One region of the Arthrobacter sp. YAF34 genome, then DNA from elsewhere that is predicted to be linked to it. Evidence: riboswitches for the same ligand, from Rfam matches in the RefSeq annotation. Region 1 holds a riboswitch; each other region holds the start of a gene.
The links. Region 1 has a riboswitch for thiamine pyrophosphate ahead of AB4Y72_RS15345 (bifunctional hydroxymethylpyrimidine kinase/phosphomethylpyrimidine kinase). Riboswitches for the same ligand answer to the same signal wherever they lie in the genome.

Region 1 (6,476 bases):
GAACGTGCTGCCGTCGATGGAAGCCGCCTTCGTGGACATCGGGCGCGGCCGCAACGCCGTTCTCTACGCCGGTGAAGTGAACTGGGAGTCCGTCAACCTCGAGGGCAAGCAGCGCCGGATCGAAAACGCGCTGAAGTCCGGCGATTCCGTCCTGGTCCAGGTCACCAAGGACCCGGTCGGCCACAAGGGCGCCCGCCTCACCAGCCAGATCTCGCTGCCCGGCCGCTACCTCGTGTACGTGCCCGGCGGTTCCATGACCGGCATCTCCCGCAAGCTGCCCGACGTCGAACGCAACCGTCTCAAGCGGATCCTCAAGGACCGCCTGCCCGAGGACGCGGGCGTGATTGTCCGCACCGCGGCCGAGGGGGCATCCGAGGAAGAGCTGACGCACGACATCAACCGCCTCCGCGCGCAGTGGGAGGGCATCGAGAGCCAGGCGACGTCGACCAAAATCCTGGCCCCGGAGCTGCTCTACGGCGAACCGGACCTGACCATCAAGGTGGTCCGGGACGTCTTCAACGAGGACTTCTCCAAGCTGATCGTCTCCGGCGAGGAGGCCTGGGACACCATCGAGGCCTACGTCACGTACGTGGCGCCGGACCTCGTGGGCCGGCTCGAGAAGTGGACCAAGGACACGGACATCTTCGCCGCCTGGCGCATCGACGAGCAGATCCACAAGGCCCTGGACCGAAAGGTGTTCCTGCCCTCGGGCGGCTCGCTCGTGATTGACCGCACCGAGGCCATGACCGTGGTGGACGTCAACACCGGCAAGTTCACCGGCAGCGGCGGCAACCTCGAGGAAACTGTCACTAAGAACAACCTGGAGGCGGCCGAGGAGGTCGTCCGGCAGCTGCGCTTGCGCGACATCGGCGGCATCATCGTGATCGACTTCATCGACATGGTGCTCGAATCCAACCGTGACCTTGTGCTGCGCCGCATGGTGGAGTGCCTGGGCCGGGACCGCACCAAGCACCAGGTGGCCGAGGTGACCTCGCTGGGCCTTGTGCAGATGACCCGCAAGCGGATGGGCACCGGGCTGCTGGAAGTCTTCGGCGAGCAGTGTGAGGCCTGCGCCGGCCGCGGCATCGTCACCCACGACGAGCCCGTCGAACACCGCCGCGCCAACACGGTCGCCGCGGAGCACTACGTGCCGCGCGCCGAGGCCGCGCCTGCCGCCCGCACCGAACGTAAGAGCCGGCGCCGCGGCCGGGGAAGCCAGGGCACTGAGGGCACGCCGGCCGCGCCGTCGGCGCCGGCCGCTGTCCACGCCGAGCCCACCGAGGCCGAACGCCACGCCAAGGCTGAAGCAACGCGTGCCGCGCTGGCGAACATTGCTGCCGCGGCGCACGCCGCCCACCTGCACGACGGCGAGGCCGCCGCCGTCAGCGACGCGGGGGCCCGCAAGGCCGCCGTCGACGCCGTCACGAAGCTCGCAGCCGCCGACGAGGCAGCCGGCCGCCCCGCGACCGTGCTGACGTTCGGCGGCGAGCAAGTCGCGTTGCCCTTCGTCGAGCACGCGGAGGACGCGCAGGAGCCAGCCCTGACGCTGGATCTGCTGACCGAGGCGTTCGCGAACCTGGGCGACGCCGAGGCAGGCAAGCAGGAACCCAAGCAGGAAGCCAAGCAGGAACAGTCCGCTGCCGAGGCGCCGTCCTCACCGGCAGCGGACACCGGGTCGACGCGCGGCCGCCGCGGCCGCCGCAACCGGAGCGCCAGCCGCGCCCAGGGGGCGGCCAACGAGACGTCCGTGGAGCATCGCGAGGCAACGCGCCAGGCTGCGGCCGGATCGGTTCACGAAGCCAAGGCACCTGCCGCGGCCCGGGCCGGGCCCGTTTCGCCGTTAACCGGACATCCCGGAGGCAACGCTAGGCTGGAGCCCTGACACGGGGTGCCGCGCATCGGGCCGGCTGAGATCCACACCCGTTGAACCTGTCCGGTTAGCACCGGCGAAGGGATGTCTGACGTGCCCGCACCATCGAATCCGTCCGAGTTTCTGTCCGGTGATTCTCTGTCTAGTGATTCTCTGTCCAGTGATTCTCTGTCCAGGGATTTTCTTCCGGCCAATTTTCTGCCCGGCAAGGTTCGGCTCGGCGAGCACCCCGAGCCGCGCCACATTCCCCGCGTGCTGGCCATCGCCGGCTCGGACCCGTCCGGCGGGGCCGGGATCCAGGCCGACCTGAAGAGCATCGCAGCCAACGGCGGCTACGGCATGGCCGCCATCACGGCCCTCACCGCGCAAAACACCCAGGGCGTGCGCGCCGTTCACGTGCCTCCGGCGGCGTTCCTCACCGCGCAGCTGGACGCGATCAGCGATGACATCGGCATCGATGCCGCCAAGATCGGGATGCTCGGCGACGCAACGGTGATTGACGCCGTCCGCGGCTGGCTGGAAAAAGTGCGGCCCGCCGTCGTGGTCCTGGACCCGGTGATGGTCGCCACCAGCGGCGACCGGCTGCTGCAGGAATCGGCCGAGGCCGCCCTGCAGGCCCTCCTGCCGCTGGCGGACCTCATCACACCCAACCTCGCCGAACTCGCCATCCTGCTCAAAGAGCCTGCCGCCGAGGACTGGGCGGAGGCCCTGGCCCAGGGCAAGCGGCTGGCCGCCCAGACCGGCACCACCGTCCTGGTCAAGGGCGGCCACCTTCAGTCGGGGCCGTCGGGCGCCGGACAGCCCGACGCCGGCTGCCCGGACGCGCTGGTCAACACCGCAGGGCTGCTGGGCCAGGAGACCGTGGTGGTGCCGGGGGAGCGGATCGCCACGCGCAACAGCCACGGCACCGGCTGCTCGCTGTCCTCGGCCATGGCCACCGTGCAGGCCCGGGTGGGGGACTGGGAAGCGGCGCTGCGGGAGGTCAAGCCCTGGCTGCTCGGCGCGCTTCGCGAAGCCTCGGCCCTGGACGTCGGCACCGGCAACGGCCCGGTCCACCACTTCCATCACGTGCAGGATGTCACGAGTAGCCGGCGCGGGCAGCAGGGTCCCGCCGGCCGGGGCAGCCAGCGCGGCCACGGCCCGGCGGAAGGCGAATTCGCCGCGGCCCTGCGCGCGGGGGCCGCGGGCGATCTCGACGCCATCTACGGCCTGGAATTCATCCGCGGACTGGCCGACGGGACCCTGCCCGAGCACGAGTTCGCCTACTACCTTCGTCAGGACGCCATCTACCTCAACGGCTACTCCCGGGTCCTGGCCCGCGCGGCCGCCATGGCCCCCACCGAGGCCGAGCAGCTGTTCTGGGCCCGCTCGGCGCAAACATGCCTGGAAGTGGAGTCCGAGCTGCACCGGTCCTGGCTGCGCACCCGCCCCGCGGCACCGATCCTGGGCCCGGTGACGAAGTCCTACGTGGACCACCTGCTGGCAGCCTCGGTCTCCGGCAGCTACGGGGTGCTCGTGGCCGCGGCCCTGCCGTGTTTCTGGCTCTACGCCGAGGTGGGCTCCACCCTGCACCGGGCGTTCCTGGCCGACGGCGCCCCCGAGGCGCACCCGTACGCCGACTGGCTGCGGACCTATGCCGACGAGGACTTTGCCGCCGCAACCCGGCAGGCGATTGCCCACACGGATGCGGCAGCCAGGCGCGCCTCCGACAGCGAGCGGGAGGCCATGGCCCTGGCCTTCCGGCAGTCATCACGGTACGAAGTGGACTTCTTCGACGCGCCGAGGCTGCACGCCTGATCCGACAGGTCCTTCGCAGCCGGTAGGATGGTGGGGCACGGTTCCGGTAGTCGTTGCGGCACCACAGCTCAAGATCGTCGAGATCGCGGCCAAGAACATTGGCACGATCTCTGCATCAGGACGTTGTGGCGCCTATCACGGACTACCCGCCGGAACCAGCCTCATTTGCGGCCGAAGGCAAAATTAGCGTATTCTAGATCTTCGGTGCTTACGCCAACACTTGGGTTATGACCCTGAGAACAGTCCGCTTGGAATTCCAAATGGATTCGCTCCGGGGATAGCTCATGGGTTCCCCCGGGGAACCCACCGGCGTTGAGGCACAGCGTGAGCCGGTCCATACAATTTGGGCCCAGGTTCCGCACGCAAATCTAGTAATAAACGTCGAGAGAAGTGAGTTCCCCAGTGGTGTACGCGATTGTCCGCGCAGGCGGCCGCCAAGAGAAGGTTTCCGTTGGAGACTTCGTTACCCTGAACCGCGTCCCCGGTGGAGCCGGCAGCACTTTTGAGTTGCCCGCACTGCTCCTGGTGGACGGTGACAAAGTCACGTCCGCTGCTGCGGACCTGGCCAAGGTAACGGTTACGGCTGAGATCCTCGAAGACCTTCGTGGTCCGAAGATCGTCATCCAGAAGTTCAAGAACAAGACCGGTTACAAGAAGCGCCAGGGTCACCGTCAGGAATTGACCAAGGTCAAGATCACCGGTATCAAGTAACCCTTCGTTACTGTTCAGGTTCCAGCAGATTCCCCAGAATTTTTTGAAGGCAGGCATTCCAAATGGCACATAAAAAAGGCGCGAGTTCCACTCGCAACGGTCGTGACTCCAACGCCCAGTACCTCGGCGTCAAGCGCTTCGGTGGCCAGGTAGTTTCCGCAGGCGAGATCATCGTCCGCCAGCGCGGCACCCACTTCCACCCGGGTGCAGGCGTAGGCCGCGGCGGCGACGATACCCTGTTCGCCCTGACCCCCGGTGCTGTCGAGTTCGGCACCCGTCGTGGCCGTCGCGTTGTGAACATCGTGACTGCTGCAGCTGCAGAGTAACAACACGTTCTTTATCGGTGGGGCGGGCCAATAGGTCCGCTCCACCGGTGTTTTAACCGCATTACAATCATCTTGGGCGCCCTAGGGGAGTCCGGGGAACAGCACTGAGGAGATCCACGTGGCTAGCTTTGTAGACCGGGTAGTACTGCACGTATCCGGCGGTACCGGCGGCCACGGCTGTGTCTCCGTGCACCGTGAGAAGTTCAAGCCGCTCGGCGGTCCCGATGGCGGCAACGGCGGCAACGGCGGCGACGTCATCCTGCGGGTCGACCCCCAGACCACCACTCTGCTCGACTACCACCACGCGCCCCACCGGCACGCCACCAACGGCGGTCCCGGCATGGGCGACTGGCGCGGCGGCAAGAACGGCGAGACCCTGATCCTTCCGGTGCCCGTGGGCACCGTGGTGAAGTCCAAGTCCGGCGAAGTCCTCGCAGACCTCGTCAGCGAAGGCGCCGAATACATCGCTGCCGCCGGCGGCATCGGGGGCCTCGGCAACGCGTCCCTGTCCTCGCAGAAGCGCCGCGCGCCCGGCTTTGCCCTGCTCGGCATCGAGGGCGAATCCAGCGACATCGTCCTGGAACTGAAGTCCATCGCGGACATCGCCCTGGTCGGCTTCCCCTCCGCAGGCAAGTCCAGCCTCATCGCCGCGATGTCGGCCGCCCGGCCCAAGATCGCCGACTACCCCTTCACCACCCTGATCCCCAACCTCGGCGTCGTCCAGGCCGGCGAAGTCCGCTTCACCATCGCCGACGTGCCGGGCCTGATCGAGGGCGCCAGCGAAGGCAAGGGCCTGGGCCACCACTTCCTGCGCCACGTGGAGCGTTGCGCCGCCCTGGTGCATGTGCTGGACTGCGGCACGCTCGAATCGGACCGCGACCCGCTCTCCGACCTCGCCGTCATCGAGGCCGAGCTCGAGAAGTACGCCGTGGACATGAGCTACAGCGGGACCGACGGTGAAGTGATCCCGCTGAACCACCGCCCCCGCCTCGTGGCCCTGAACAAGGTCGACCTGCCGGACGGCAAGGACATGGCCGAGTTCGTCCGCCCGGAACTGGAATCCCGCGGCTACAAGGTCTTCGAAATCTCCGCGACGAGCCACGAGGGTCTCCGCCAGCTCGGCTTCGCCATGGCCGAAATCGTCCAGGCCGCCCGCGACGCCGTCGCCGCGGCCCCGCCGAAGGTGCACGCCCCCGTGCTGCGCCCCCGCGCCGTCAACGAAAGCGGCTTCACGATCCGCCGCGAAGAAAAGAACCTCGAACCGCTCTTCCGCGTTCTCGGCGACAAGCCCGTGCGCTGGGTCAAGCAGACCGACTTCACCAACGAGGAAGCCATCGGCTACCTCGCCGACCGCCTGGCCAAGCTCGGTGTCGAAAATGAACTGTTCAAGCAGGGCGCCAAGCCGGGCGACATGGTGGTCATCGGCGAGGACGACGGCGTCGTCTTCGACTGGGAGCCGACCATGATGGCCGGCGCGGAGCTGCTCGCCTCGCCGCGCGGCACGGACGTGCGCTTCGCCGACATCGGCGACCGCCCGACGCGTGGCCAGAAGCGTGACGAACAGCAGGAGCGCCGCGACGCCAAGGCCGCCGCCCGTGCCGAACTCGAGGCCGAACGCAAGGCCGGCATCTGGACCGAATCCGTCAGCGGCCGCCGGGCGCAGCAGCCGCTCAAGGAGAGTGGACTGGGCGCATCCGATGACGAGTAAGGCCGTCGTCGCGCCCCGGTCACAGCCCGTCGGCGCCCACCACGGTGCCCACGACTCCGGAGCT
Region 2 (6,476 bases), on a different contig from region 1:
ATTTCCCTTATCGGGTTCGTCGGCTCCGTCACCGTGGCCCGGTTCGTCGCCGACCGGAGGGACAACGTCCGTGAATCCTGAAACAGTGATCGACGCCGTCTCCGCGGTGTTCATGGTGACCGGCGCGCTGATGTCCCTCGCCGCCGCCGTCGGGCTCATGCGCTTCCCGGACCTCATGAGCAGGATGCACGCCGCCACCAAGCCGCAGGTCCTCGGCCTGTTCCTGCTCCTGGCGGCCCTTGGCCTGCAGATGCGCACCTGGTGGGTGTGGCCGGTCCTGGTGGTGGCGTGGCTGTTCCAGCTGCTCACCGTCCCCGTGTCGGCCCATATGGTGGGCCGGGCCGGCTACCGGACTAAGCACCTGCACCCGGAATTGCTGAGCGTCGATGAGCTCGAGGCCGTAGTCCAGACGGCAGCCCAGAAGGCGGCGGCCAAGCGCCGGGCGGACGACGGCCCCGACCGTTGAGGGTAGACCGATACGAAAATAGTGTCGGCTACGCAGCTGCTGACGTGCCAGAATCCTCACATGACCAAGGTACGCAGTGAACTGAAGGGCATCGGATACGAGATCTTCATCGGTATCCTGTCGATCCTGTCGATCGTCAATCTCGGGCTCCTGTTTGTTGTGCAGGAGCAGTCGCTCGCCACCGTGCTCGAGGTGATGAACGCCATTTTCAGCGGGATCTTCGTTGCCGACTTCCTCTACCGGATCTTCACCGCACCATCGGCCGGCGCCTATTTCTTCAGACACTTCGGCTGGGCTGACCTGCTGGCCAGCGTGCCGTTGGCGCAATTCAAGGTCCTGCGCGTCTTCAGGCTGGTCCGGGTGTACCGGCTGCTCCGCGACGTCGGCATCCGCACGGTCGGCCGCGCGCTGAGCAAGGACCGGGCCGGCAGCTCCCTGTACATCCTGCTGCTCATGGGCATTTTCGTGCTGGAATTCGGGAGCCTTTCGATGCTCCGCATCGAGCAGTACGCCCCGGGGGCCAACATCAGAACCGCCTCGGACGCCATCTGGTACACGATCGTCACGATCTCGACAGTTGGCTACGGTGACCAATATCCGGTCACCGGCGCCGGCCGAATCCTCGGGTCAGGCATCATCGTCGTCGGTGTCGGCATCTTCGGCACCTTCACCGGATACCTGGCCAACTTCTTCCTGTCGCCCAAGCAGAAAGAGCCCGCACTGCCCGCGGATGCGGGCGACACGAGCACTGCGGCGGTTGAAGGGCTCCGCTTGCGCCTCGAAGAGTCCGAAGCGAAGCTCGCCGAGATCAGAAAGCTGCTCGCCGAGCCAACCTCGTGAACGTCCTGGAACGGATCCGGTTAGACGACGTCCTGGGTCTTGGCGAAGCGGGTGATGGCGCGCTGGGTGCCGCGGTTGGCGAGGACCTGGATGGCGGCGCTGACGGAGGCGGAGATCAATGCGAACGTCAATGCCGAGCGCAGCGTCGTGGGAGCGTCGTCGTCGTGGTCCTTGGGCGGCTTGTTGCCCGTGGACTTCTCCCAGACGGTGTCAACGACCTTGGTGCCGACATAGCCGGCAAGCAGGCTGACGCCGGTGCCGAGCAGTTTGATGACGAGGTTCATTCTGGGTAACTCCTTGCGGGAGGAAACAGGGCCGCCCCTAGCCTAGCGTTCCTTGCCCGGCGGCCGGGACAGGGGCCAACGCCCCTGTCCGGTTGTGACCCTCTTTGTGGCGCTCGCCCCGCTCAACAAGAGCGTGGCCCTTCTGGCCGCGGTGATCGGAGCCCTGCCGTGGGCACTGTTCCTGGCCGTACCGGTCGCGAGCCGCGGATCGCTGATCCTGGTCGATCTCAGTGACAGCTACGCGAACGCGGCCGGCACGCTCGCGCCGGGCCCTGTCGGGTCCGACATGCAGCTCCGCTATGCCACCGCGGCGGAGGCACTCCGGTTCGCCGTTCCAGAGATCTACCTGGTGTACGGCATCCTGATGTGGGCCTGGTTCACGGCGGTGGGAATTGCCTTGATCCGGCTGTCCCGGAGGACGCCGGCACTGGCGCCGCCTAGGATCCCGGTGTGAGGACCGTCCGCAGCGCCTCGACGACGAGGTCGTGGTCCGCCTTCTGGGGCAGCCCGGAGACGGTGACGACCGCCACGGCCCCTGTGCCGCGCAGGTAAATCGGGAACGCGCCGCCGTGGGCGGCGAACTCCGTCTGATCGAACCACGCGTTGTCCTCGATCCTTCCTCCGGCCGCGCGGGCCCGGAGGCCCACCAGCAAGGAAGGGACCTCGTACCGCTGGGCCGTGCGCTTCTTGGCGTTGATCCAGCGCTCATTGTCCGGTGTGGCGCCGTCCAGCGCGGCGTGGAAGAGCACCTGTTCGCCTTTGGTGATGTCGACGGCGATGGGCAGCGAGCGTTGCCTGCCCAACTCGACCAGGAGGAGCCCGAGGTCCAGGGCGTCGTCCTTGCTGAAGGATGCGAACTGGAGCGCATCCATCTCGGCCAGCACGCGGCCGATGAGGGCCGCCAGGGATCCGTGCGGCTGCGGCTCGTTCGAGTCGGGGTCGTATTCCCGGGAGGGACCGTGCGTGGCCGGTATGTGCGTCAAAATATTTCCAGCTTTCCGGTGGGGGCGAGGCCGCCCGCTGGCGGGTCCGGGTGTCCGACACGACGACTCTACCAACCACGGCGTTCCCGCCCGCCGGGACCGTCGCTGTCCGGCCCGGATTGTGACGGAACGCCGCTGAAAACCCGGCCGTCCGGGTGTAAACTGAGCCAGCCCACAAGGGCGAAATAATCACGACAGGGGAGCGCCGCCGTCGGGCATCGCCGGAAGAATCCGGGGAGAACATCGGTGGGCGCTGAGAGTGCGGACAGCCGCAGACCCTCGAACCTGATCCGGTTAGTACCGGCGCAAGGGAGTCGAGTTCTCAGGGTGCCCGGAGGGCGGCGGAAGCCGCGGCCGGCCGCACCCTCCCCTCCTGTTCCTCAGGAGGACGACATGACAGATATTTCAGCACAGCCTGGTTCGGCCAGCCGCTCATCCGCCCGGCACAACTACGCCTGGCGGGTAGTGGACATTGTGGTGGCCGCCTTGATTGCCGTGGCCGGCGGCGTCATCTTCTGGGCCTGGGATCAGGGCGCCAACCTGATTTCAACCCCCCTCAGCGCGCTCTACCCGCCGCTCAGCGGACTCTACGCCGGCGGATGGATGATCCCCGCGGTGCTGGGCATGCTCATCATCCGCAAGCCCGGCGCTGCCCTCTTCTGCGAAACCGTGGCGGCCACGGGCGAGCTCATCATGGGCTCGCAATACGGCACCACGGTCCTGATCTCCGGCGTCCTGCAGGGCCTCGGCGCGGAACTGGTCTTCGCGGCCTTCCTCTACAAGAAGTTCAACCTGCCGGTATCGGTGCTGGCCGGTGCCGGCGCGGGCCTCTTCTGCGGCCTGAACGACTCGTTCCTGCCGTGGGGCTGGAACATCGCCTACGAAGCCGGGGACAAACTCGCCTACATCGTCTTCACCACCATCTCGGGCGCCGTGATTGCCGGCGGACTGGCGTGGCTGGCCACCCGCGGCCTGGCCAAGACGGGCGTGCTTGCCTCCTTTGCCTCGCGCAAGGCCGCCACGGAGCCCGTCTTCTCCTGAACCGCACCTCCAAACCCCTCTGAAACGGTGTAGACGATTCATGACATCCCCAACGGGCGTCCGGCCGGCCGCCGTAACGGCACGCGGCTGGGGCTGGCGGCACGCCGGCCGGTCCAAGCCGGCCGTCAACGGCCTTGACCTGGACATCCGGCCCGGGGAGCGCGTGCTCCTGCTGGGCCCCTCCGGCGCCGGCAAGTCGACCCTGCTCCACGCCCTGGCTGGTGTGCTCGGAGACGGCGCGTCCGGGCCGGCCGGCGACTCCGACGACTCAGACGAGACCGGAAGCCTCCTGATCGACGGCGCCCCGCCGCGGGCGCAGCGCGGCCGCGCCGGGCTGGTGCAGCAGGATCCGGAGACCCAGGTGGTGCTCTCCCGCCTCGGCGACGACGTCGCCTTCGGCGCGGAGAACCTTTCCGTCCCCGCGGCCGAGATCTGGCCACGGGTGCGTGAGGCGCTCGACGACGTCGGGCTGGGCCGGCTGCCGCTGGACCACCCGACGTCGGCGCTCTCCGGGGGCCAAAAGCAGCGGCTGGCGCTCGCCGGGATCCTGGCGATGCGGCCGGGGGTGCTGCTGCTCGACGAGCCGACCGCCAACCTCGACCCCGCCGGCGTCCTGGAGGTCCGGGACGCCGTGGGCCGCTGCCTGGACAAGACGGGCGCCACCCTGGTGGTCGTGGAGCACCGGGTGGCCGTCTGGAAAGACCTCGTGGACCGGATCGTGGTGCTGCAGCCCGGGTCTGCCACGGACTCCGCCGTACTCATTGACGGGCCGCCGGACCAGGTTCTGGCCGAGGCGCGGGACATGCTCATCGGTGCGGGCGTCTGGGTTCCCGGCTATGTTCCGGGGACGCGGACCCGGTCCGCCCCGGCATCCGGGCAGCTCCTGCTCGCGGCGGAAGGACTCGCGGTGTCCCGCGAGCGGCCGCGGCGGGCCGGGCTGCGCGAGGGTTTCCGCACCATTGCCCCGCGTGCCGTGCAGTCGGGCATCGCCACACAGGTCCGCGCCGGCGAGGCCCTGACCATCACCGGGCAGAACGGCTCGGGGAAGTCGACCCTGGCACTGACGCTGGCCGGTCTCCTGCGCCCCGTCGCGGGGACGGTCTGCGCCCCGACCGAGCTGAATAGTCGCGTAGGCGATGGCACCGGAACCGATCCGTACCGGTGGAAAGCCCAGCAGCTGATCGCCAGGATCGGCACCGTGTTCCAGGAACCCGAGCACCAGTTCGTCACCGGCAAGGTCCTCGACGAGCTCATGTTCGGGCCCCGGCACCTCGGCTACGGCGAAGACCGTGTGGACGAGCTCCTGGAGCGGCTGCGGCTCACCGGGCTCGTGGATGCCAACCCGTACACGCTCTCCGGCGGCGAGAAGCGGCGCCTCTCGGTGGCCACCGTGCTGGCCGCGCACCCGCAGGTGCTGGTCCTGGACGAACCCACCTTCGGCCAGGACGCCAACACCTGGGCCGAACTCGCCTCGTTCCTCTCCGAACTCCTCGACGCCGGCACCGCGGTGGTCTCCGTAACGCACGACGCCGAATTCAGCGCCGTCCTTGGCGGCACCGAACTGCGCCTCCCCACGCTCAACACGGCCGCCGCGGGCGTCCCGGCCCGGGATCCTGGGCTTCCAGAGGGGGCCGCGCCATGAGGGATGCGCTGAGCCTCCGCGGCAACCATGCGCTGCTGGCCCGGGCCAACCCGCTCGCCAAGTTCACCGCGGTCACGCTGATCACCCTGGTGCTGGCCCTGTCCATTGACTGGGTCTCCGCATCGGTGGCGCTGGCCTTCGAACTGCTGCTTCTGCCGTTGGCCGGACTGACCCTGGCCCTGCTGTGGCAGCGCGGCTGGCCGTTGATCCTCGCGGCGGCCCTCGGTGGCTGGAGCACCGCCATCCTTGCGCCCGAGGCCGGTTCAGTTCTGTTCGACGCCGGGATCTGGACCATCAGCACCGGTTCGCTGCAGCTGGGACTCGGCTTCATGCTCCGGGGACTCGCGATCGCGCTGCCGGCGGTGCTGCTGATGAGCTGCACCGACCCCACAGACCTGGCCGATGCCCTGGCCCAGAACGCAAAACTTCCGCACCGATTCGTGCTGGGCACCCTGGCGGCCATGCGGCTGGTCGGGATCATGGCCGAGCAATGGCAGACGATCGGGATGGCCCGGCGGGCCCGCGGCGTGGGCTCGAGCGGCAATCCGTACCAGCGCTTCCGCGCCACCTTGGGCCAAAGCTTCGGGCTGCTGGTGCAGGCTATCCGGAGCGCGTCCCGGCTCGCGGTGACCATGGAGGCCCGCGGGTTCGGCGGCGCGACGCGGACCTGGGCCAGGCCGTCCACGTTCAGCGGACTCGATGCCTGGGTGCTGCTGGGCGGGCTCGGCATCGCGGCGGCCGCCGTCGCCGCCGCTCTCGCGGCGGGGACCTGGAACCTCGTGTTCTTCGCACGCCAGTAGCGGCCGGCTGAGGCGCCGCCGTGACCATGTCCGTGCCGCCGCGGCCCGCGTTTATCGCATGATGCGGGTAGCGCTGTGAGATTGACGGCATTCCGGCGGGAATAGCGCGGGTAAATAAATCATCCGTGATATTTTCGGGACATGACTCAACAGACCGCTGAACACGTAGGCCTCCTGCTCCGCGAAGCCCGCGGGGCGAAAGGCTGGACCCAGGGCCAACTCGCCGCCGAGCTGGGCACCAGCCAGAGTGCCATCGCCCGGATGGAACAAGGCAAGCAGAATTTGAGCCTTAAGATGATCCAGCGGCTCGAGGCGATAGTCGGACGCAGCATCGTCAAAGTGGGCCGGCCCCAGATGACGCACCTCCGCGTCGAGGGCGGCCGCACCCTCTCAGGTGCGGTGGATGTCAACAGCAGCAAG
Region 3 (6,476 bases), on a different contig from region 1:
CGTTCTCGGCCGATGCGCCGGGGGCCACCACCCCGGAGGCCCTTCGGGCGGCGCGCCGGCTCCGCTTGCAGGCGCCGCCGTGGGAAGCCCCGCTGCAGATCGTGCCCGGCGTGCCGACGCTGGTCCTGACCGGCGGCTGGGAACCGCTGTATGAGGAAATCGCCGGCTACCTGCGCGAGACCGGCGCCCTGCACCGCACGGCCGCCGGAGGGCACCGGCCCCAGGATTCGTCCGACGGGGACCGGGCCATCCGCTCGTTTATCGCCGAGGTCAGCCGGCTCCAGCACGCCCGCGCGTCCTAGCCGGTACCCCTAGGAAGCTGCGGGGCCTCCCACGGAAGGCTCCGGCAAGTAGACCCTGCCGCCGGCCGCCAGGAACTCATTGCTCTTCTCCCGCATGCCGGCCGCCATCTGCGCCAGGGCCGCCTGCGAATCCGCCGATCCGTATTCGTCCCGGATGTCCTGGCTGATCCGCATCGAGCAAAACTTCGGCCCGCACATCGAACAGAAGTGCGCCGTCTTCGCCGGCTCCGCGGGGAGCGTCTCATCGTGAAAGGCCTCGGCGGTCACCGGATCCAGGGACAGGGCGAACTGGTCCCGCCAGCGGAACTCAAAACGTGCCTTGGACAGGGCATCGTCGCGTTCGTTCGCACCCGGATGCCCCTTGGCGAGGTCGGCAGCGTGGGCCGCGATCTTGTAGGTGATCACGCCCGTCTTCACGTCGTCCTTGTTCGGCAGGCCGAGATGTTCCTTGGGGGTGACGTAGCAGAGCATGGCGGTGCCGTAGCGGGCAATCTCCGTGGCGCCGATCGCCGAAGTGATGTGGTCATAGCCCGGTGCGATGTCGGTGACCAGTGGCCCCAGCGTGTAGAAGGGGGCGCCCTTGCAGAGTTCCTGCTGGCGCTCCACGTTTTCCCGGACCAGGTGGAACGGCACATGCCCCGGGCCCTCCACCATGACCTGGACGTCGAACTCCCAGGCCCGCTGGGTGAGTTCGGCCAGGGTATCCAGTTCGGCAAACTGTGCGGCGTCGTTGGCGTCGGCCGTCGCGCCGGGCCGCAGCCCGTCACCGAGGGAGAACGCGACGTCGTACTTCGCGAAGATTTCGCATAACTCGTCGAAGTGCGTGTAGAGGAAGTTTTCCCGGTGGTGCGCCAGGCACCAGCCGGCCATGATCGAACCGCCGCGGGACACGATGCCGGTGACCCGGTTGGCCGTCAGGGGCACATACCGCAGCAGCACTCCGGCGTGGATGGTCATGTAGTCCACGCCCTGTTCGCACTGTTCGATCACGGTGTCCCGGAAGATCTCCCAGGTCAGGGCGTTTGCCTCACCGTTGACCTTTTCCAGCGCCTGATAGATCGGGACCGTGCCGATCGGGACGGGGGAGTTGCGGATGATCCATTCGCGCGTGGTGTGGATGTCGTCCCCGGTGGAGAGGTCCATCACCGTGTCCGCACCCCATTGGGTGGCCCACTGGAGCTTGTCGACCTCCTCGGCGATCGAGCTGGTCACGGCGGAGTTGCCGATGTTGGCATTGATCTTGACCAGGAACGCCTTGCCGATGATCATCGGCTCCGACTCGGGGTGGTTGACGTTGTTGGGAATGATCGCCCGGCCCGCGGCCACCTCGCTGCGCACGAGTTCAACGTCGCAGTTCTCGCGCAGCGCGACGAACCGCATTTCCTGGGTGATGACGCCGTCCCGGGCGTAGCGCATCTGCGTGACGGTCCTGCCCTCGACGGCGCGGCGCGGCACCGGGCGCCCGCCCCGCCATTCGGCCGACGCCGCACCCCGGCGCACGGCCGACTTGCCGTCGTCGAGCAGCTCCCGTTCCCGGCCGTCGTACGGTTCCGTGTCCGCCCTTGCCTCGATCCAGGGGGCCCGGAACGGCTCCAGCCCGCGGACCGGATCGCTGCCCGGGCCGGCCGTGCGGTAGACCCGGAATGGAGGGTTCCGGACGCCGCCCGGCGAGGGCTCAAGGGCAATCTCGGTCACCGGGACGCGGATGCCATGCTCCGAGTCTGTGTTGAAGGCCAGCGAGTGGGCCTTCAACGACTGCGTGGGTTGCGGAGACTCGGTTTGGCCCGGCCGAATCCCGGTCGGCTGATTTTGGACACGGCTCTGCTGTGGATTTGTGGTGCTCAAGGATTGCTCACTTCCTTCGCCGGCATTACCCGGACAGGTTCAACGGTCGCAGGCTGCGTCAGCCGGATCTCAGCCCCTGCAGGGGCACCCGTGTGGTCGTAGATGAAGCTACCACGTGCCGCCGTGCGGCTGTCCAGTGTGACGGGCCCGTCCCGCCGCGGTGTTACCGTGACATCGTGACTCAGCCCAGGTTCTTGCCCGGCATCAGGACGGCGACGCCGGAGGACCTCGCGGCGCTGCCGGCTCTTGAGGCCGCCGCTGACCGCCTGCTTGAGGCGGCGCTGGGGTGCCAGGCGCTTCCGGCCGCTGAGCCTTCGACGGTGGCTGGGCCGCTCCTGTTCCTGGTTGCCGGAACTCCGCCCGTGGGGTTCGCCCGTGTCGATGAAGTCGACGGGCAGGCCCATCTCGAACAACTCGCGGTCCATCCGGACTTTGCCGGGAAGGGCCTCGGCAGGTCCCTGGTCGAGGCTGCCGTAGATGCGGCCCGGAGCCGCGGTTATGAATCGATGACGCTTTGCACGTTTGCGTTTGTCCCGTTCAATGCACCGTTTTACGCGAGCTGCGGCTTTGAGCCCGTCGCCGACCCGGCCGGGGCCCTGGCCGCCTTGCGGGCCGCCGAGGCGCAAGCGGGGCTGGATGCTCTGGGCCCGCGGATCGCGATGCGGCTTAGGCTTTAAGCCATGACAGGCATCATCGAGTTCAGCGGTCCCGTCCTCACCGGACCGACTCAGGAACGCCGCGGGCTCTGGGCCGTGGACGGCCAGCTGACCTTCCACCGTCCTGCCGCCGCGCCGGAGCAGGTGCTGGACGGCTGGGTCATTCCCGGGCTCGTGGACGCACATTGCCACATCGGCCTCGGTCCCGGCGGGGACGTCTCCGAGGACGCCGCGGAGTCCCAGGCCGTCACGGACCGCGACGCCGGGACGCTCCTGGTCCGCGACGCCGGCGCCGTCCACGACACCCGCTGGCTCCAGCAGCGTACGGACCTGCCCCGGATCATCCGCGCCGGCCGGCACATCGCCCGCACCCGGCGCTACCTGCGCGGCTTGGCCGTCGAGGTGGAACCGGAGGGTCTCGTTGAGGCCGTGCGGAAGCAGGCCCGTGCAGGCGACGGCTGGGTCAAGCTCGTGGGGGACTGGATCGACCGCGACGCCGGTGACCTCGCCGCCAGCTTCCCCGCCCGAACGGTTAAGGATGCCGTCCAGGCGGCCCACGACGAAGGGGCCCGAGTCACCGCCCACTGCTTCGCCGAAGACACGTTGGATGACATGCTCGACGCCGGCATCGACTGTATCGAGCACGGCACCGGGCTGCTGCCGCGGCACGTGCCGCGTTTCGTGGAGCAGGGCGTCCCGATCGTGCCCACCCTGATCAACATCGCCACGTTCCCGGACATCGCCGCCCAGGCGGAGGCCAAATTCCCCCGCTACGCCGCCCACATGCGCTCGCTTTGGGCGCGGCGGGCGGAACGGATCCTCGAGGCCCACGAGGCCGGGGTGGTCATCTATGTGGGAACCGACGCCGGCAGCGTGATTAGGCACGGCCGGATCGTGGACGAGATCCGGGCCCTCCACGCCGCCGGGCTTCCCGCCGCGGCCGCCCTCGACGCGGCAAGCTGGTCCGCGAGAACGTGGCTCGGAGCGGACGGCCTCACCGAATCCGCCAGTGCCGACGTCCTGGTCTGCGCCGAAGACCCCCGGCGAAACCTGGCCACGCTCGCGGAGCTGCGGCACATCGTCTTGCGGGGAAAATTGCTCAGCCAAGAGTAGCCCCGCCTTCGGAATAAATTGAAGCTTCAAGTAATTTACATCTGTGTAGGGTCGCCGAAGGTCGGTGGCCACAGAACCACCGGAGCGTTTCCATGACCGCAGAAGCCAACACCCAGGACCTCCTTCCCGCCGAACTCACCATGGGCACCGTGATGCTCAAGGTCGGCGACATGAAGCTCATGACGGATTATTACCAGCGCGCCCTCGGCCTGGACGTCGTTGCCGAACAGGACGGCGGGCTCTACCTCGGGCGCAAGCACAGCCCGCTGGTCCACCTCGCGCCCGCCCCTGGGCTGAACCTGCCGTCGCGCGGCGAAGCGGGCCTCTTCCACACCGCCCTCCTCTTCGATGACCAGCCCTCCCTGGCCGCCACCGTTGCCACCGCTGCCCAGTACGAGCCGCAGTCCTTCACGGGCAGCGCCGACCACCTCGTCAGCGAGGCCTTCTACTTCAACGACCCCGAAGGCAACGGCATCGAGCTCTACTGGGACCGGCCGCGGGACGCGTGGTCCTGGGAGGGCACGAACGTCGTGATGGACAGCCTGGCCCTGCCGCCGCAGCGCTACCTCGAGCAGCACCTCACCGAAACGTCGCTCGCCGGCCAGCGCGAGGCCGACGCCGGCGTCGGGCATGTCCACCTGCAGGTGGGCGACGTCCAGTCCGCACAGGATTTCTATGTCGGCATTCTCGGCTTCGAGAAAACCGCGGGCTGGCACGGCCAGGCGCTGTTCGTCTCCGCCGGCGGCTACCACCACCACATGGCCATGAACGTGTGGAACAGCCGCGGCGCCGGCCCGCGCCGCGACACGCTGGGTCTGGGCGAGGTCCTCATCGAGGTGCCGTCCGGCGACGACGTCGGAGCCTTGGCCGACCGGCTCAAAGTCGCCGGCCTCACCGCGCACCACACCGGCGCCGAACTGCGCTTCGAGGACCCGTGGCGCAACCGGATCCGCGTCGCCGTTCGCTAAAGTCGCCGTTCGCTGCCGGCTCGCCCGGGGACATGTCCAGTGCTGGCGTCCGGGAGTGGACATAGTGCCCTTATGTCCATTGGTCACGGCCGGGGGAGGGCATGTCCGGTCCGGGTGCGGCCGCGTGAGGGAGCGCGGCCGGGCTCACGGAGAGCATGTCCACTTTTCGCTGACGGGAGCGCGGGACATGTCCAGTGCTGGCGTTCGGGAGTGGACATAGTGCCCTTATGTCCATTGGTCACGGCCGGGGGAGGGCATGTCCGGTCCCGGAGCGGCCGCGTGAGGGAGCGCGGCCGGGCTCACGGAGAGCATGTCCATTTTTCGCTGACGGCACAGGGCGCTGCAGGCACGCTAGGCTGAAGCGACGCCACCAACAGCGGTCCACGCGCCGCCGAACCCTAAAGGATTAGCTGCATGGGATTCACCGAAATCTTTGTGTCCACCCACGAAGACGCCCTCAAGCGCGCCGGCGCCCTCGAGAGTGGAGGGCCGGCCGCCGCCGGGGCCGTCCGCATCCCTGACATCAGCGACTTCGAGGTGGAACGCCTCGGCGATCTCGCCGGAGTGGCAGTGCACGCGGCGGGCGCGGATTACGAACTGGCGATGGTGGACGTGGCCAGCGACTCGCTGCTGGGCGTCCCCGCCGCGATGGTCCGGACGCTCGCGGAACTGCTCAGCTACGAAACCGAGGGGGAGGGCGACGTCCTGGAGGATGTCGCCGCCAACTGGGCTTCCGAGGAGGACATGCCCTTCGGCCTCGACCACGCCCGGGCCTATGTGCGCCGGATCGCCGAACTCGCCGCCGGCGTGGATCCCGCCACGAGGACCGGACTCTACGTCTGGACTTCCTGACTGGACTTCCTGACTGGGCGCCCGGGAGGACGGCCTGACGGGACGCCCAACGGGACGTCCCGAGTGTCAAGTCGAAATCCTGCCGGTGATCTGGCACAATGAACAGGTACTCGATCTGCGTGGCCCCTCTCTCCGCGTCCGGATCTTGTCCTTTAGAACCCCCTAGTACGGCCCGCCCCACGGGTGCAGAACGCCGGGCTCGACCCCGTTTCAGAAACAGGAGTGACCACAAAAGTGGCCGTAAAGATTCGCCTTAAGCGCTTCGGCAAGATGCGCGCACCGTACTACCGCATCGTCGTCATGGACTCACGCTCCAAGCGTGATGGCCGTGCCATCGAAGAGATCGGCAAGTACCACCCGACCGAAGAGCCCTCGTACATCGAGGTCGACACGGACCGTGCCCAGTACTGGCTCGGCGTCGGCGCACAGCCGTCCGAGCAGGTTGCCGCGATCCTCAAGATCACCGGTGACTGGCAGAAGTTCAAGGGTCTCCCCGGCCAGGAGGGAACCTTGAAGACCAAGGCTCCCAAGGCTGCCTTCGTTACCCCGGAAAAGGGTTCCGTGATCATCCCGGAAGCCATCACCAAGAAGGCCAAGAAGGACGACGCTGCCGAGGCTCCCGCCGACGCCGCTGAAGCAGAGACCACCGAGGCAGAGTAAATTGCTGGCAGAAGCGCTCGAACACCTGGTCCGCGGGATTGTTGACAGCCCCGAGGACGTCAAGGTCGCTGCGAAGAACA

Region 2: another riboswitch for thiamine pyrophosphate. It lies ahead of AB4Y72_RS13785 (ECF transporter S component); the one in region 1 lies ahead of AB4Y72_RS15345 (bifunctional hydroxymethylpyrimidine kinase/phosphomethylpyrimidine kinase).
Region 3: another riboswitch for thiamine pyrophosphate. It lies ahead of thiC (phosphomethylpyrimidine synthase ThiC); the one in region 1 lies ahead of AB4Y72_RS15345 (bifunctional hydroxymethylpyrimidine kinase/phosphomethylpyrimidine kinase).

What each region holds. Positions count from the first base shown of each region.
Region 1 is NZ_JBFRCV010000012.1:134,506-140,981, reverse strand. Features, by position in the region: gene AB4Y72_RS15350 (Rne/Rng family ribonuclease) at 1-1,882, shown strand, start outside; TPP riboswitch at 1,875-1,972, shown strand; gene AB4Y72_RS15345 (bifunctional hydroxymethylpyrimidine kinase/phosphomethylpyrimidine kinase) at 2,114-3,667, shown strand; gene rplU (50S ribosomal protein L21) at 4,070-4,378, shown strand; gene rpmA (50S ribosomal protein L27) at 4,441-4,704, shown strand; gene obgE (GTPase ObgE) at 4,823-6,412, shown strand; gene proB (glutamate 5-kinase) at 6,402-6,476, shown strand, end outside.
Region 2 is NZ_JBFRCV010000010.1:133,075-139,550, reverse strand. Features, by position in the region: gene AB4Y72_RS13815 (monovalent cation/H+ antiporter complex subunit F) at 1-81, shown strand, start outside; gene mnhG (monovalent cation/H(+) antiporter subunit G) at 71-466, shown strand; gene AB4Y72_RS13805 (ion transporter) at 527-1,306, shown strand; gene AB4Y72_RS13800 (DUF4235 domain-containing protein) at 1,327-1,590, opposite strand; gene AB4Y72_RS13795 (hypothetical protein) at 1,685-2,044, shown strand; gene AB4Y72_RS13790 (heme-degrading domain-containing protein) at 2,028-2,573, opposite strand; TPP riboswitch at 2,760-2,903, shown strand; gene AB4Y72_RS13785 (ECF transporter S component) at 2,967-3,614, shown strand; gene AB4Y72_RS13780 (ABC transporter ATP-binding protein) at 3,655-5,256, shown strand; gene AB4Y72_RS13775 (energy-coupling factor transporter transmembrane component T family protein) at 5,253-6,056, shown strand; gene AB4Y72_RS13770 (UDP-N-acetylglucosamine 1-carboxyvinyltransferase) at 6,198-6,476, shown strand, end outside.
Region 3 is NZ_JBFRCV010000013.1:143,782-150,257, forward strand. Features, by position in the region: gene AB4Y72_RS16270 (alpha/beta fold hydrolase) at 1-302, shown strand, start outside; gene thiC (phosphomethylpyrimidine synthase ThiC) at 312-2,147, opposite strand; TPP riboswitch at 2,142-2,249, opposite strand; gene AB4Y72_RS16280 (GNAT family N-acetyltransferase) at 2,324-2,824, shown strand; gene AB4Y72_RS16285 (amidohydrolase family protein) at 2,828-3,916, shown strand; gene AB4Y72_RS16290 (VOC family protein) at 4,009-4,884, shown strand; gene AB4Y72_RS16295 (hypothetical protein) at 5,299-5,736, shown strand; gene rpsP (30S ribosomal protein S16) at 5,971-6,396, shown strand; gene AB4Y72_RS16305 (RNA-binding protein) at 6,398-6,476, shown strand, end outside.